One region of the Rhodococcus sp. 2H158 genome, then DNA from elsewhere that is predicted to be linked to it. Evidence: riboswitches for the same ligand, from Rfam matches in the RefSeq annotation. Region 1 holds a riboswitch; the other holds the start of a gene.
What was found. Region 1 has a riboswitch for thiamine pyrophosphate ahead of ACWPOB_RS21630 (TenA family protein). Riboswitches for the same ligand answer to the same signal wherever they lie in the genome.
Positions count from the first base shown of each region.

Region 1 (8,397 bases):
TGCCATGTCCGCACTCTCCGACGCGATCACGCAGTCCTTCACGGCGCGTGAGCCGGAACGCCCGGCCTTGTCGCCGCTACGAGCCCTCGGCCGGCGCCGGCTGTCCGGCATCGAGGTGCTCGCGCAGTCGGTCGCCACCACGGCGCCCGCCGCGTCGATGGTCGTCCTGACGACCGCGATCGTGGCCGGGCAGTCGATGCTCGCAGGCCTGCTCACCGTGGCGGCGACGACGGTCCTGCTGGGCGCGGTGGCCGCATGCTTCGCGGCCTTCACCCGCCGCCTCGCCGCCGCCGGTGGCCCGTACACGTTCGTCGCGCAGGGACTCGGCCCCCGCGCCGCGCTCGGCGGTGGTGCCGCGCTGGCGGTGAAGTACCTCGGCAGTGCCGGGCTCACCCTCTACCACGGGGGGCAGTCGATCCTGGCGGTTGCCCACGGGGCCGGCGTCTCCGTTCCCGCACTGCCGTTGTATCTCGTGCTGGCCTGCGTGATCGGCGCGTGCCTGGTCCGCGGGATCAGATTCGCGGTCCACGCGATCCTGCTGGTGGAGGCGTGCTCGCTCGCGTTCATCCTCACGCTGTTCCTCGTACCGGCCGTCCCCACACCGGTCGCGGAACCCAGCGGCGGTGGTGCCGGGGAGCTCGTGGTCCTGGCGCTCACCGCCGTGTTCGCGCTCGCCGGATTCGAGAGCGCCACCTTCCTGGCACCCGAGGCGCGCCGACCGTTGGTGACGGTCACCCGCACCGTGCTCTGGACACCGCTGATCTGCGGGGCGCTCTGCGTCCTCGCGGCCCTGGCGGTCTGGGGTGGCCGGGGCGGGACGGTGATCGACGCGTATCGCCACGGCACGGACTCCGGCGTGCCGACCGCCGTCGTCGTAGCGCTGCATCTCGGATTGACCTGCTCGTGGCTGGCGTCCTCGATGGCATCGGTCAACGCGGTTTCGCGACTGGGATACACGATGGGGATCGAGCGGGTGCTCCCCCGGCCCCTGGCCGCGGTGCACCGGGTGTACCGCACGCCGTACCGCGCCGTCGCCGCGGCCGGGCTGGTGGCGCTCACGATCGCCGTCACCAAGACCGGGGCCCCGCATCTCGTCGCAGGGCTTCAGCACGCGGTACGCGTCGCGGTGCTCGTCGCGTACGTCCTGGTGGCCGTCGCCTCGCTGCGCTTCCTGACCAGAATCGGCGAGCACACCCGCGGCTCGACACTCGTCGGTGGTGCTGCGGCCGCGGGCGGCACGCTGCTGCTCGGCTGCGTCGTCGGCTCCGGCATCGTCGCGGTCGATCCCGCCGTGGTGGCCGTCCCCCTGCTGCTGCTCGTCGCGGGACCCCTGTGGTACCTCCTGCTCCGGCGGCGGACGCCGCGCGCTGCGACGGCGATCGGGGTGTTCGACAGCGCGGAATCCGCGGACGTGCTGCCGGGCGCCGGGGTCTTCGCACCCGACCGGCTCGGCGCGATGACCCTGGTGCGTGCCGACCACGGCCCGCATCGGGACCTCTGACGGTGGCGCGCGAGGTCACCGGCCGGGAGCCGACGGCCGTGCAGCGTGCGCTGGCCCTGCTCGAGGCGGTAGCTCAGCTGGGTTCGGGCGCGACCGCCAAGGATCTGGCCCGGCTCACCCGCATCCCGCCGGCGACCGCGTACCGGCTGCTCAATCTCCTCGTCGCCGACGGCTATCTGGTGCGGGTGCACGACCTGTCGGGTTTCGCGCTCGGCCGACGGACACAGGAACTGGCGGCAGCACCGCACGTGGAGACGTGGCCGGTGGCCGAGGCGCTCGAGGATCTGCGCGCCCAGGTGCGGCACGGGGTGTATCTGGCCTCCTACGAACGGGACCGGATCCGACTGGTGGATCGCGACCCTGACCACGAGCTGCTGGGCGAGTCGTCGTTGACCCGGCACCTGCACGCGTCCGCGATCGGGAAGCTGCTTCTGGCCGACCGCCCCCATCTCGTCCCCGGCACTGCCCTGCCGAAAGTGGGGCCGCGCACGATCGTCGAGCTCGACCGGCTCGCGATCGAGCTGAGTCGCATCCGGAGCCTCGATGTGTCCGTCGAGCAGGACGAATTGCGTCAGGGACGCACCGCGGTCGCCGTCCCGGTGCGCGACGACGGCGCCGCGATCGTGGGATGCCTCGCGGCGATCGGCGGTACCGGGCGCATCCGCACCGACGATCGGGATCTGATCGATCTGCTCCACGAGTACGCCGGGCGCCTGCGGCTGCCCGGCGCAGCGCGACGCACATGAGCGGGGTCCACGCGCCGGGTCAGCGGGACGCGTGCAGATTCCGGGCGGTCGGCGACGTCTCGACCGAGGCCGGGTCCGGTTCGGTGCCGAGAATCCGGTCGGCGGTGCCCGCGGTGGTGACGGTGAACCAGTAGTGCTCGTTCTTGAAATGGTGGTGCCGATGGTGGCGCCACACCGCGCGGTAGGGCCGCGAGTTCGGGCGGTAGTCCGTGTGGATGAGGTAGTGCGTCCATTCGTAGATCAGGCCCAGGACGCCGACGGTCACCAGGAACGTCAGTGCCAGGCCGGCCCTGGGGAAGACCAGCCAGGCGCCGGCGACGAGGACCGGCAGCAGCCACACCAGGGTCTGCCAGGGAATGAAGATCAGCGGCACGTCGCGCGGGTCGCAGTGGTGCTCGCGGTGCTTGCGGGCCAGCAGCGAATCCAGCGTCATCCCGGCGACCCGGCGCGGCCGCCAATGCAGGATGCCGACGTGGATCACCCATTCCACCACCGGGAACACCAGCAGTGCGACCAGTGGGACCAGGGCGTCGGAGACCTGCCAGTCGCCGAGGAGTACCCGCGCGACGATCGCAGCGGCGAGCACCGCGCCGATCATCCACGGCGACGGGTGCCGCGCGAACTCGGCGGCGGCGTCCCGCAGGCCGATCGAGGTGCGACGGCGTTCGGTCCGATTCGTACTCATGCCCGGTTCCTCGCATCTGCGTGTTCCGCATGGTCGATGGCGGTCGTCAGGGCCGACGTGCCCAGGTCGAGCAGTTCTCCGGCGGCGCGTTCGGCGCCGTCCTCGTCGTGGGCGACGATCGCGCCGGCGAGCCGTTCGTAGAGGTCGGTGCGGCCGACTTCGGCGATCAGGACGCCGGCCATCGCGGTCATGGCCGGTTCGTAGGCGTTGCGCAGGCTGTTGAAGATCAACCGGAACGCGAGGGAGTCGGCCGCGTCGACGACGCGTTCCCAGAATTCGAGGGCGGCGACCTGCAGCGCGACGGGGTCCTCCCCCGTCGCGAGCCGCGCCACGGCATCGCGCAACCGGTGTTCCGTCTCGTCCGTCGCGCGGGCGGCGGCGAGCCGGGCAACCTGACGGCCGATGAGTCGTCGGGCCTCGAGGACGCTGCGGACGACGTCCCAGTCGGGCCGGCCGTCGCGCACGAGCAGCCGCGGGAGCAGCTCCGGACCGGCCTGGGTGCGGAAGTCGCGGACCGACGTCGCCTCCCCCTGGCGCACCTCCACCAGACCCGCGTGGGACAGACGGGAAATCGCCTCGCGGACAGCGGGTCTCGATACACCGAACGCTTCGGCCAGGTTGCGCTCGCTCGGCAGCGCCGCCCCGGCGGCGAGGTCGCCCCCGAGCACCCGGGCGGCGATCTGGTCGTACACCTCGCCGGAGGCGGACCTGCGGGCGATCGGCTCGAACATCACGGACCGACCGTAGGCCGTAGTACGGCCAGAGGTCAAGTGGTCATACCAGTTTGCTGTCGACCGAATGTCACAGCGGGTCGATCAGAGCGAAGCGATGTGAAATTCGGCCCGCACGGAGCCGCCCGATCAGCTGAAGCCCATCACCTGGTCGCCCCAGGCCTCACGCAGCAGCCTGTCGGGGTCCGGGACAAGGGTGTCGGTGCTGTCGATCAGCAGGGTCATCCGCTTTCCGGTGTCGTACGGCGCCCAGTGCCGGGACCCGTCCAGGGCGGCGGGCACACCGTGATGCGCGAAGGCCAGCCAGCGGCGCTGGATCCGGCCCGAGACCACCGTCGCGGCCTTGCGGCCGCCGAGCCAGAACGTGGGGTCGCGATCGAGCGTCCCGAAGTTGCCGAAGACGTAGGGCAGTTCGGTGGCGTGGCCGGCGCCGATCCGCGCCGCCTTGAGCATCGGGGTGGCGTGGTCGAAGCGGTACACCCACGTCGGCGAGTGGGCGCTGTGCGCGTCGGCGATCCACACCACCGGCATCCGGAACCCGGCGTCCCGCGAAAGCGCCATCGCCCCCGACGTTTTCGAGACGTCCGGATACGCGGAGATGATCTCCGCGATGCGGTCGGGCGGCAGCTCCGGATGATCCGCGGCGAGCGCGTCGAGCATCGCCTGCACGGAGGCGTCGCTCACCGGCATCAGTGGCGACTTCATGAAGCGGAAAATCGACGGCTCGTCCTTGTTGGACCCGATGATCAGGGGAATCCGGTGCGCGAGCCCCTTCTGGAACGCCGCCACCGGATACTTCGGCACCAGGTCGCGATCGACCACCGGCGCCATCGCGAGCGTGCCGGGGAACTTCGTGGGGATCTCCCCGACGAGCACGTCGCCCGCATCGGTCAGCGTCTCGTGCGGCATGTCCCGCAGCGCCCACACCCGGGCCGGCGTGAGGTCGAGGATCTCGAGGAACCGCTCGGCGACCCGGGCCGCCCGCTCGGACCCGTATGCCGACGTCGCCGGCGGGCTCTGCGCGATGGCCCGGTGGAACAGGCCCTCGGCGCGGGGCACGGTCATCAGGGTGGTCAGCGACCCACCGCCCGACGACTCGCCGAACACGGTGACCCGGTCGGGGTCGCCCCCGAACGCGGAGATGCAGTCGCGCACCCACTCGAGCGCGGCGATCTGGTCCCGCAACCCGACGTTGGATTCGAAGGTGGTCCCGGCTGTCGAGAACGACGAGAAGTCGAGGAAGCCGAGGGCGCCGAGCCGGTAGTTGACCGTCACCACGACGACGTCCCCGCGCTCGGCGAGCAACCGTCCGTCGTAGATCCGCTGCCCCGAGTACCCGAGGACGTAGGCGCCGCCGTGGATCCAGACCATCACCGGCCGCGGCTCCCCGTCCGGCTCCGGTGCCCAGATGTTCAGCGAGAGGCAGTCCTCGCCGATCGACAGGCCCGGGTCGATGGGGATCGGATTGTTGCGGCCCTGCGGCGCGATGGGCCCGAACCGGCGGGCGTCGAGCACGTCGGTCCACGGCTCCGGCGGTTCGGGGGCGCGGAACCGAAGGTCGCCGGACGCCGGCGCGGCGTACGGGACGCCCTTCCACGCGTAGACGGAACCGTCGCGGTAGCCGCGTACGTCGCCGTACTTGCACCCGACGATGAGAGTCTCGGCGTCCACGGTCCCTCCCGAACGAACGGTCTGGGGCCAAGGTACCAACAACAGACAGGCTGCACGTGGAGCCCCGTCGGACCGGGCGCCCCGGGCCCGCGTGGGGCGAGCCACACCCGGTGCTATCGTCGCCTCCGTAGACACGGGGTGCTCCGCACACGAGCGGGAGCTGAGATCACACCCGTCGAACCTGATCAGGTAATGCTGACGAAGGGATGTCACGGCATGACCATGCCTGCCCATGCGTCGGTCCCGGAGGGGACCGACCGCTTCACCGATCTGCTGTGGGGCCGTACGAAGGTCCTGCGCGAGGCCATCGACGACCTCGAGTTCCTGCGCCGGCTCGGCGACGGGACCCTGCCGCTCGACGCGTTCCGCTTCTACATCGAGCAGGACGCTCTCTACCTCGCCGGCTACGCGAAGGCGCTCGCCCTCCTCGCGGCGAAGGCCCCGGACCCGGGCACCGCCGCGTTCTGGGCCAACAGCGCGGCGACGGCCGCCACCGAGGAATCGGCCCTGCACCGGGGTCTGCTCACCGGTGGTGTCCTGCCGCCCGCCGAGGACACCCCCGCGCACTCCCCTGCCTGCCTCGGCTACGTCTCCTACCTGACCGCCACGGTCGCCACCGATCCGTATCCGGTCGGCGCCGCCGCGGTGCTTCCGTGCTTCTGGATCTACGCCGAGGTCGGCCGCGATCTGGCCGTCCGCGCCGCCGACGTGCTCACCGCGGACCCCACCCACCCCTACGCCCAGTGGGTCACCACCTACGACGCGCCCGAGTTCCACGCCGCGGTCGCCACCGCGCGCGAGCTCGTCGACGTCGCGGCGGCGGCCGCCACCGACACCGAACGCGACGCCATGGCCGATGCGTTCACGATCGCCACCCGCTACGAGCTGCTGTTCTGGGACACCGCGCTGAACACGCAGGACTGGCCGGCGTCATGACGACCACCTCCCGGCTGCGTCGCCGGCTCTCCGTCCTGGCCGCCCTCACCGCGGCGCTGCTGCTCACCGCGTCCTGCGCCGGCGGCACCGGCGACGACGACTCCGGCGACACGATCCGGTTCGCCCTGGACTGGACGCCGAACACCAACCACACCGGCCTGTACGTGGCCCAGCAGGAGGGCCTGTTCGCCGACGCCGGTCTCGACGTCGAGTTCCTGCCCTACAACAACACCACCCCGGACACCCTCGTCGACGCCGGCAACGCCGAGTTCGGCATCTCCACGCAGGCGCAGGCGACGTTCTCCCGGGCGGCCGGCTCGCGCACCGTCTCGGTGCTCGCGCCGCTGCAGCACTGGGCGACCGGCATCGCCGTCAAGGCCGACCGCGCCGACCTCACCCGGCCCCGGGACCTCGACGGCCGCACCTACGCGGGCTTCGGCGACCCGGGCGACGAGGAGACGCTCGCCCAGGTGATCCGGAACGACGGCGGGCGTGGCGACTTCACCTCCGTCACCCTGGGCACCTCCGCGTACGAGGCCGTGTACTCCGGCACCGCCGACTTCACCGTCTCGTACCTGGCGTGGGAAGGCATCGAGGCCGAGCACCGCGGGCTGCCGATGCGCTACTTCCGCTACACCGACTACGGGTTCCCCGACGCCTACGCGATCGTGATCGACGGCAACGAGGACTGGCTGGCCGAACATCCGGACCAGGCCCGGGCGTTCGTGCAGGCCGTCCAGCGCGGCTACGAGATCGCCGCGCAGGACCCGGACCGCGGAGCCCGCGCGCTGATCGAGGCCGAGCCCGGCGCCTTCCCCGACGAGGATCTCGTCTACGAGAGCCAGCGGATGCTGTCGGCCGGCTACCTGCGCGACGAGAACGGCCGCGTCGGCACCCTCACCCTCGAACGGTGGACCGGGTACTCCCGGTTCCTGTTCGAGAAGGGACTGCTCTCCGGCCCCGACGGCAAGCCGTTGACCACCGAGCCGGACTGGTCGACGTACTTCACCGATGACTACCTCACGCCCTGACCCGACCCGGAATCCCTGGGTGCGGCGCGCCGCCCCGGCCGTGCTGGTCGTCGCCGCGCTGACCGTCGGCTGGCAGCTGTACGTGACGCTCAGCGGCATCCGCCCGCAGGTGCTGCCCTCCCCCGCCCGGGTTCTCGGGCAGGGCTGGGCGCACCGCGACGACATCGCGGGCCATGCCTGGTCGACGCTGCAGGTCACGCTCGTCGGGTTCGCGGTGTCCCTCGTCGTGGCGTGGCTCCTCGCGATCGTCGTGGACTTCTCGCCGTGGCTGCGCCGCGCCCTGGTGCCGCTGTTCGTGGTGTCGCAGACCCTGCCGATCATCGCGATCGCGCCGCTGATGATCATCTGGTTCGGATTCGGGCTGCTGCCGAAGATCCTGGTGATCGCGCTCGCCACGTTCTTCCCCATGGCGATCGGCCTGATCGAGGGTTTCGCGGCCGCGGACCGGGAGGCGGGAGCGCTGCTGCGCAGCATGGGTGCCTCCCGATGGCAGGAGTTCCTGTACGTGCGGCTGCCGTCGGCGCTGCCCCGGTTCTTCACGGCGCTGCGCATCGGGGTCACCTACGCCGTCGTCGGGGCGGTCTTCGCCGAATACGTCGGCGCCACGTCGGGGCTCGGGATCTACATGAGCACCCAGAAGAACTCGTTCCGGACCGATCTGGTGCTCGCGGCGGTGCTGGTCACCGCGGTGGTCTCGCTGGCGCTGTACCTGCTCACCTACGCCGTGGAACGGGTGGTGGCGCCGTGGGCGCAGACGACGAGGAGCCCGCGATGAACGCCGTCACGGTCACCGGCGTGCACAAGGCGTTCGGTGCGCGCACCGTCCTCGACGGCGCCGAGTTCGCGGTGGCCGAGGGCGAGTTCGTCTCGCTCATCGGCCCGAGCGGGTGCGGCAAGTCCACCCTGTTCGGGTTGATCGCCGGTCTCGACTCTCCCGACACCGGCGCCGTCACGGTGGGCGACCGGCCGGCCGCACCGGGACGGGCCGCCCTGATGCCGCAGAAGGATCTGCTGTTCCCGTGGCGCACCGTGCTCGACAACTGCGCACTCGGCCTCGAGGTGCAGGGCGTGCCGCGCGGCGAGGCGCGTGCCCGGG
Region 1 covers NZ_JBSNCE010000024.1:9,721-18,117, forward strand. The annotation lists gene ACWPOB_RS21605 (APC family permease) at 5-1,501, shown strand; gene ACWPOB_RS21610 (IclR family transcriptional regulator) at 1,504-2,247, shown strand; gene ACWPOB_RS21615 (sterol desaturase family protein) at 2,267-2,932, opposite strand; gene ACWPOB_RS21620 (FadR/GntR family transcriptional regulator) at 2,929-3,663, opposite strand; gene ACWPOB_RS21625 (carboxylesterase/lipase family protein) at 3,793-5,334, opposite strand; TPP riboswitch at 5,459-5,558, shown strand; gene ACWPOB_RS21630 (TenA family protein) at 5,551-6,270, shown strand; gene ACWPOB_RS21635 (ABC transporter substrate-binding protein) at 6,267-7,301, shown strand; gene ACWPOB_RS21640 (ABC transporter permease) at 7,282-8,076, shown strand; gene ACWPOB_RS21645 (ABC transporter ATP-binding protein) at 8,073-8,397, shown strand, end outside.

Region 2 (8,397 bases), on a different contig from region 1:
TCGCCGCGGACGGCTGCAGCCGCCGGAGGCGGTCGAGCGAGGTGGTTCCCTGCACGACACACACCCGCCGGCCCGCCAGGTCGGCGACGTCGCGGACGTCGGACCCCTTGACCACCAGGACGCGCTGCTGGGCCCGGAAGTAGACGGTGGAGAAGTCGACCCGTTCGCGGCGGGCACACGTGATCGTCATCGTCTTGGCGACGATGTCGACGGTGGAGTCCTGCAGGGCCTGCTCGCGGTCCGCGGAACTGAGGATCCGGAAGTCGAGCAGGTCCGGGCTGCCGAGCAGGTCCCGCGCGATCTCCCGCGCGACGTCCACGTCGAATCCGGTGATCCGCCCGGTCGCCGGATCCCGGAAGCTCATCAGGTTGCTGCCGGTGTCGAGCCCGACGACGAGCCGGCCGCGCGCCCGGATCGCGTCGAGGGTCGGTCCGGTCGTCGCGCCGTCGGGACGCAGACCGGCGGTGGGGTCGCCGCAGTCCGGTTCCGGGGGGACGGGCGCCGCGCTGGGCGCGACGGTGGCGCGTTCCGGCAGGGGCGGCTCGGTGTAGGACGGGTCCGGGTCGGCGAGGATCTCCGGCGGTGAGGTCGCGCAGCCGCCCGTGAATGCGGCGACGGCGACGACCGTCGCGGCGACGAGACGACGCACGTTCACCGGTACTCCCGCAGGCGCGGCCACAACCCGACGACGATGCCGAGCAGCGCCAGCCCCGTCAACGCCGTCGTGGCGGGGGCGAGCGCGGACAGGATCTGCGCGGCGCGGTCCTCGTTGCCGCGCAGTTCGGCGCGGGCGAGGTCGATGCCGCGTTCGAGGGCGCGGTCGAGGGTGGCGAACTGGGCGACGGCCTCGTCGGGACCGGGGCCGGTCGCGAGGATCGCGGCGGCCGGGAAGTCCCCGCGGTCGAGCGCGGCCTGCATGCGGTTGTGCGACGCCAGCCATGCGGTGCGTGCCTCGGCGGCGCGCACGGCGGGATCGGTGACGATCTCCACCTCCTCGCCGGACGCGTACCCGGTGAGCAGCTCACCGAGCCGGGACATGCTCTGGTCGAACGTCGCGTCGTACTCGCCGGTGGCGTCGCGGCGCACGAGCTGCAGGGTCTCCGCGGTGCGTGCCTGCTGCGCGAGGATGCGGCTGTCGGTGAACACGCCGAGCGGCTCGGCCCCGTGCACGATCGCCCGCTGGGTCGCGCTCGACGAGATCAGTCCGGCCACGAGCAGCCAGCACAGCAGGATTCCCGTCGCCGCGATCGACAGCAGCAGACCGGGATTGAGGGTGCGGCGGCTGATCCGGGAGATGATGACGTGCACCGCGGTGAGCGCGACGACCGTCACCAGCAGCAGACCGATCGACGTCCACGGGGGCCGCACCGAGGCGCGCTGCGTCGACGAGACCGCCGAGACGCTCTGCGTGTGCAGCTCCTGCGCCATGGGCAGCAGCTCCGACTGCATCAGGTTCGACGCCTCGCCGAGATAGGCGGCACCCACCGGGTTGCCGACGCGGTTGTTCGCCCGCGCCGTCTCGACCAGGCCGGTGTACACGGTCAGGCGTTCGGCGATGCCGGACAGCAGCCGGGTGCCCGCACGGTCGTCGGCGGGAATCCCGCCGGCGGCGGCGACGAGCTGGGCGGACGCCTCGCCGATGGCCTGGGCGTAGCGGTCGCGGACCTCCTTCGGCTCGATGCCGCCGGAAATGAAGCCGGTCGCGGCCGCCGCGTCCGCTACCGACAGCGCGCTGTAGAGGTTCTGTGCGGCATCGGCGAGGGGTTCGGTGGTGGCGAGCAACCGATCGTGGGTGGCCTTGCGGCCGGTGACGGTCTGGCCCGCCGCGACCCCGGAGACGAGGAGGAGCACGGCGAGCAGCACACCGAGGGTGACGAGCTTGGCGGGGGTGGATCGCAGCAGGTCGCGCAGCTCGTCGGAGGGTCCGGCGTGGGCGGTCGTGGCGGCCGGCACGTCGCTACGCTGGAGGCGACTCCCCACCGCACCGAGCGTGGGGGTCACGCGCACGTCCACGAGAGCACCCCTTCCGATGTGGCACTGTGTGTGGCGAGCATATAAGCAGTAACGGGATGTTGTTGCCGTCCGAGGACGGTGGACGCCCGGCTCGCGGTCGGCGGCCGGGCGGCAGGGAGGCGGACGCGATGCGAGGTGACGGGGACGGCTGGGCCGTGGGACCCGACGGTGATCGCCGGTGGGGCAGATTCGGCGCGGCCGGACTGCTGCTGCGCGCGCCGCTGCCCGACGGCACCCCGGCCGTGTTGCTGCAGCATCGCGCGGCGTGGAGCCACCAGGGCGGCACGTGGGCGCTGCCCGGCGGCGCCCGCGACAGCGACGAGAGTCCCGTCGCCGCGGCCGTGCGGGAAGCGAACGAGGAGACCGGGATCGACCCGGCGGCGCTGAGCGTGCGCACCGAGCGGGTCACCTCCGGCGTGGCCGGGGGATGGACGTACACGACGGTCGTCGCGGACACCCCGAGCCCGATGGAGACGACCCTCAACGGGGAGAGCACCGAACTGCGCTGGGTGCCGGAGGCCGACGTCGAGACCATGCCGCTGCACACCGGGTTCGCGGCGGCCTGGCCGGACCTGCGGACCCGCGCGGTGCGGATGCTGCTCGACACCGCCAACGTCCTCGGGTCGCGGCCGACGGGCTGGTGGCGCGACCGCCCGGGCGCCACCGCACGGCTGCTCGGGGAGCTGGCGGAGGCATTGCCCCGCACCGTCGAGCTGCCCGACGGGTGTTTCGGCTGGGTGAGCCGCATCGAGGCGGTCCTCGAGGGGCAGGCCCGCGCGGCGGTGATCCACGACGACCGGACCGCGGTGCACACCGCCGCCGGCAGCGGAGACGACGAGCTGGCCTCCCTGGCGACGGGCACGTCGGCCGTGCTGGACCAGGTGCTCACGGTGGTGGTGACGGCCGACCGGGGACTGCGCGCCCGGCTGCCCGGGGACGTGCCGACCCTGTCGCCGTCGACGGTCCTGGGCTGGCTCTAGCGGACTGCCGGCCGGCGGGCTGGCTCTGGCGGACTGCCGGCCGGCGGGCTGGCTCTGGCGGACTGCCGGCCGGCGGGCTGGCTCTGGCGGACCGTCAGCCGGGCAGCGCGGCTTTCAGCGCCGCCGCGGCGGCCCGCGGATTCGGTGCCGCGGTGATGGCCCGGACCACCGCGATGCGGGTGGCGCCGGCGGCGAGCACCTCGGGCAGCCGCTCGGCGTCGATGCCGCCGATCGCGAACCACGGCCGCTGCGGCTGCGACCGGGCCACCTCCCGCAGCACCTCGAGTCCCGCCGGGGTGCGCCCCGGCTTGGTGGGGGTGGACCACACCGGCCCGTGGGCGAAGTAGTCGACGCCCTCCTCGATGTCGGACAGGCTCGCCTGCGCGCGGCTGCCGGTGGACCGGCCGATCACGATCTCCTCGCCGAGGATCTGCCGGGCGTACCGCACCGGCAGGTCGCCCTGACCCAGGTGCAGGATGTCGGCGCCCGCGGCGAGGGCGATGTCGGCACGGTCGTTGACGGCCAGCAGCGCACCGTGCCGGCGGCACGCCGCCGCCAGCACCTCGAGTGCCGCGAGTTCCTCGCGGGCCTCGAGCGGGCCGAACTTCTTCTCGCCCGCCGAACCCTTGTCGCGGAGCTGGACGATGTCGACTCCGCCCGCGAGGGCCTCCTCCGCGAATCGGGCCAGGTCTCCGGTGTCGCGACGGGCGTCGGTGCACAGGTAGAGCCGGGCCTGCGCGAGGCGTTCCCGGGGGGCGGGACGGTTGCCGCGGTAGGTAGTCACGGCGAAGACGGTAGTCTCTGCACTGAACGAATCGACACGGGAGTCCCGGGGATCGCGGGGCTGAGAGGGGGCCTGCCGGCCCCGACCGTCAGCACCTGAACCGGATCATGCCGGCGCAGGGAGTGAGGTGGACGAACTGTGGGAACCGTATCCGTCGTCGGCGGAGGCGTGATCGGGCTGTCGATCGCGTGGCGCGCGGCCCGTGCCGGCTGGACCGTGACCGTGCACGACCCGTCCCCGGGGGCGGGGGCGTCGTGGGTGGCCGGCGGGATGCTGGCACCGTTGTCGGAGGGCTGGCCGGGGGAGGAACACGTCCTCGAGCTGGGCGCGGCGTCGCTGGCCCGCTGGCCGGAGTTCGGCGCCGAGCTGTTGCGGGAGACCGGACTGGACCTGTTCACCTCCGACGCGTCGCTGACCGTCGCGCTGGACGCGGCCGACGCGGCCGATCTGCGCACGATCGCCGAGTGGGTGTCGGCTCAGGGACACGAGATGCGCGTGCTCGGCCGCGCCGAGGTGCGCGAGCTCGAGCCGTCGCTGGGGCCGCGCATCCGCCTGGGCCTGCTGGCCCCGGACGAGCTGGCCGTGGACAACCGGATCCTCGTCGACGCGCTGCGGCGGGCCGTCGCCGAGGCCGGTGTGGCCCTCGTCGATGTGCCGGTGCGCGACCTCGCGGACCTGGACGCCGACCGGGTGGTGCTCGCGGCGGGCGCGGCGTCGGCCCGCCTGTGGCCGGGCTTGCCGGTGCGGCCGGTCAAGGGGGAGATCCTGCGGTTGCGGACCCGCCCGGGCGCGGCTCCTGCCCCGCATCGGACGGTCCGCGGCAGTGTGCACGGCCGACCGGCATACCTGGTGCCGCGCGCAGACGGCCTCGTCGTGGGCGCGACCCAGTACGAGGCCGACGACACGCAGGTCACCGTCGCGGGGGTGCGGGACCTGATCGCCGACGCCGAGGCGCTGTTCCCGGCGATCGGCGAGTACGAGCTGCACGAGGCGAGCGCGGGGCTGCGGCCCATGAGCCCGGACAACCTGCCGCTGATCGGCCGGCTGTCCGAACGGGTGATCGCCGCGACCGGGCACGGCCGCAACGGGGTGCTGCTGACCCCGGTCACCGCGGACGCGGTGGTCGCGGAGCTCGCGGACGAACCCCTCGCTGTCTCGAAACATGCCGATCCACAACGATTCTCGAAGGGGAGAAGGTCATGAACGGTGCGCCGACGGTGGGTGTCACGGTCAACGGGGAGGAGCGCTGGTTCGCGCAGGCGCCGACGATGGCCGAACTGCTCAGCGAACTCGGTCTGCCCGACAAGGGCGTCGCCGTCGCCGTGGACGGTGCCGTGTTCCCGCGGGGGCGCTGGTCCGAACGCGTCGAAAAGGGCTGGCAGATCGAGGTTCTCACGGCGGTGCAGGGTGGCTGAGCGCAACACCGGCCGCGACCCCGGCCACGACCTGCCGCCGCTGACGATCGCCGGGCGGACCTTCTCGTCGCGGCTCATCACCGGCACCGGTGGGGCCGCGAACCTCGCGGTGCTCGAGGAGGCCCTCGTCGCCTCCGGCACCGAGCTGACCACCGTGGCGATGCGCCGCGTGGACGCGGCGTCCGGGACCGGCGTGCTCGATCTGCTGCGCCGCCTCGGCATCGCGCCGCTGCCCAACACCGCCGGCTGCCGCGGCGCCGCCGAGGCGGTGCTCACCGCACAACTCGGGCGCGAGGCCCTCGGGACGGACTGGGTCAAGCTCGAGGTCATCGCCGACGAACGCACCCTGCTGCCCGACGCGATCGAACTCGTCGCCGCCGCCGAGCAGCTCGTCGACGACGGGTTCGTCGTGCTGCCCTACACCACGGACGATCCGGTGCTGGCGCGACGGCTCGAGGACGTCGGCTGCGCCGCCGTGATGCCGCTCGGCTCGCCGATCGGGACCGGCCTGGGCATCGCCAACCCGCACCACATCGAGATGATCGTCGAGGCCGCCGGGGTGCCGGTGATCCTCGACGCCGGCATCGGCACCGCCTCGGACGCCGCGCTCGCGATGGAACTCGGGTGCGACGCGGTGCTGCTGGCGACCGCGGTGACGCGGGCGAAGGACCCGGCGCTCATGGCGTCGGCGATGCGGCACGCCGTCGAGGCGGGTTTCCGGGCCCGGCACGCGGGCCGCATCCCGAAGCGGTTCTGGGCGCAGGCCTCCTCGCCGCTCGAACCGTAGGGCGACCCGATGTGACGGTGACCGGTTGGTCGCTCGACGTGCGGGTGGTGCCGCACGGGCCGCGGCACCACCTGCGCTGTCAGGCGGCGGAGAGCAGCCGTGCGAGGGTGGCTCTTCCCTCGGGTTCGAGGGGCAGCAGCGGCGCTCGGGGATCCCCGACGTCCGAGCCGAGAATGCCGAGGCCCGCCTTGATCGTGGTGGGGAGGCCGCCGGCGACGATGAACTCGAGCAGGGGCTGCAGTTCGGCGTACAGGGCCTGAGCGCGGGCGAGGTCGCCGTCCTCGACGGCCGTGTACAGCGCGAGACACGGCTCGGGCCGCAGGCACGGCGCGGCGGTGCACCAGCCGGACGCCCCGGCCCTCAGCGCCTCGAGCACGAGCGGGTTGCTGCCGTTGTAGAACGGCAGGCGGCCCTCGCTGAGCTCGGCGATGCGCTGCATCCGGGACAGATCGCCGGTGGACTCCTTGACCATGGTGAGGTTGTCGATGGTGTCGAACATCGACACCAGCAGTTCCGGACTCATGTCGATGCCGCTGGTGGCGGGGTTGTTGTACGCCATGACGGGAATGTCGATCGCGGCACCGACAGCGGCGTAGTGGCAGGCGATCTCGCGATCGGTGAGCTTCCAGTACGACACGGGGAGCACCATGACGGCCGCGGCGCCCGCCGTCTGCGCGCGACGGGCCCGGCGCACGGTGTTCGCCGTCGTCAGGTCGGACACTCCGACGACGACGGGGACACGGCCGGCGACGGCGGCGATCGTGGTGTCGAGGACGGTGTCGAACTCCTTCTCGGTGAGATAGGCGCTCTCGCCGGTACTGCCGAGTGGGGCGACGGCGTGCACGCCGTCCCCGACGAGGCGGTCGACGAGCGCGGCGAGCGCGCCGGTGTCGACCGTCGCATCGGCGCCGGAGGTGAACGGGGTGATCGGGTAGGCGATGATGCCTTCCAGTGTTGTCAAGGCAGAGAATCCTTTTCGTCTCGTGAAAGCGGGGGCGAGCAACCTCGCCGGGTGCCGGTGGGCGTTCAGCCGGCGATCGCGTCCGGGTGCCGGGCCAGGGCGCGACGCGCGTAGTAGGCGAAGTTGGCCTGGCTGCGTTTCGGGGTGAGGGTCCAGTCGTGCGCCTCTCGCGCGAGCCGGTCCGGAAGTTCGGCGATCGTGCCGGCCGCCATGGCGGCGAGTTGCAGCTCGGCGCCGCGTTCGATCAGCACGGCGAGCGAGCACGCCTCCTCGATGCCGGCCCCGGCGACGACGTGGCCGTGGTGGGCCAGGAGGATCGCCTTCTTCGAGCCGAGCGCGGCCGTGATGATCTCGCCTTCCTCGTTGCCGACCGGCACGCCGGGCCAGGCGGGGAGGAAGGCGCAGTCGTCGTAGAGCGGCGCGATGTCCATCTGGGACACCACGAGCGGGACTTCGAGCATGGACAGTGCGGCGACATGGAACGGATGGGTGTGGACGATGCACTGCACGTCGGGGCGCGCGCGGTAGATCCAACTGTGGAACCGGTTGGCGGGATTGGCCATCCCGGAGCCGTCGAGAACCTGGAGGTCCTCGTCGACCAACAGCAGGTTGTCCTCGGTGATCTCGTCGAACCCGAGGCCCAGCTGCTGGGTGTAGTAGGTCCCCGGTTCTTCGGCGCGGGCGGTGATCTGGCCCGCCAGGCCGGAGTCGTGCCCGGCGTCGAACAGGATTCGACAGGTCAGGGCGAGCTTCTGGCGTGTCGTCCAGCCGGACTCCGCAAGGTGGGTCCGCATGCGGGCCTGGGCCTGGTGCATCAACTCCGCTTTCGTAGCGGTGAACGTCCCGGACATCGATCGGCCTCCTCGATCTCGACTGTGGTGGACACGATGGAGACTATAGGACACCTTGTGTCATGTACAGCCACTTTCGCCGGCAGGGACCTCGACAGGACACTTTGTAGACTCGCCGTGTGAGGGGTGACGAAGGAAGGACGGGGCCGTGACCGCGCTGGTGCGAGCGCTACGCAAGGAGCGGGGGCTCACGCTCGAAGCCCTCGCGGCGCAGACCGGGTTGACCAAGAGCTACCTGTCCAAGATCGAGCGCGAGCGCAGCACGCCGTCGATCGCGGTGGCGATGAGGATCGCCCGCGCCCTCGATGTCGACGTCGGGCAGTTGTTCGCGGACGACGCCTCGCGCTCGCGGATGACGATCGAGCGCGCCCCCGCCCGGGCCGGGGCGGACCGCTACCACCCCGTCGCCGCGGGAATGCTGGGGAAAGCGATGTCCCCGTTCGTCGTCCGGCCCGGACGCGACTTCGCCGACGACCCGCACCCCGAGCACAGCGGCCAGGAGTTCGTGTTCGTCGTCTCCGGATCGATCGAACTCGACCACGGGGGGACGATCGTCACCCTGGACTCCGGCGACTGCGCCTATTTCGACGCCTCCCTCGATCATCG
Region 2 covers NZ_JBSNCE010000014.1:161,863-170,259, reverse strand. The annotation lists gene ACWPOB_RS15965 (glutamate ABC transporter substrate-binding protein) at 1-655, opposite strand, end outside; gene ACWPOB_RS15960 (hypothetical protein) at 652-2,013, opposite strand; gene ACWPOB_RS15955 (NUDIX hydrolase) at 2,142-2,993, shown strand; gene thiE (thiamine phosphate synthase) at 3,088-3,777, opposite strand; TPP riboswitch at 3,804-3,916, shown strand; gene thiO (glycine oxidase ThiO) at 3,916-4,980, shown strand; gene thiS (sulfur carrier protein ThiS) at 4,977-5,192, shown strand; gene thiG (thiazole synthase) at 5,185-5,979, shown strand; gene ACWPOB_RS15930 (dihydrodipicolinate synthase family protein) at 6,059-6,940, opposite strand; gene ACWPOB_RS15925 (aldolase) at 7,006-7,791, opposite strand; gene ACWPOB_RS15920 (helix-turn-helix domain-containing protein) at 7,940-8,397, shown strand, end outside.
Region 2: it holds a riboswitch for thiamine pyrophosphate, as region 1 does, so the genes downstream of both, thiO (glycine oxidase ThiO) here and ACWPOB_RS21630 (TenA family protein) in region 1, are expected to answer to the same signal.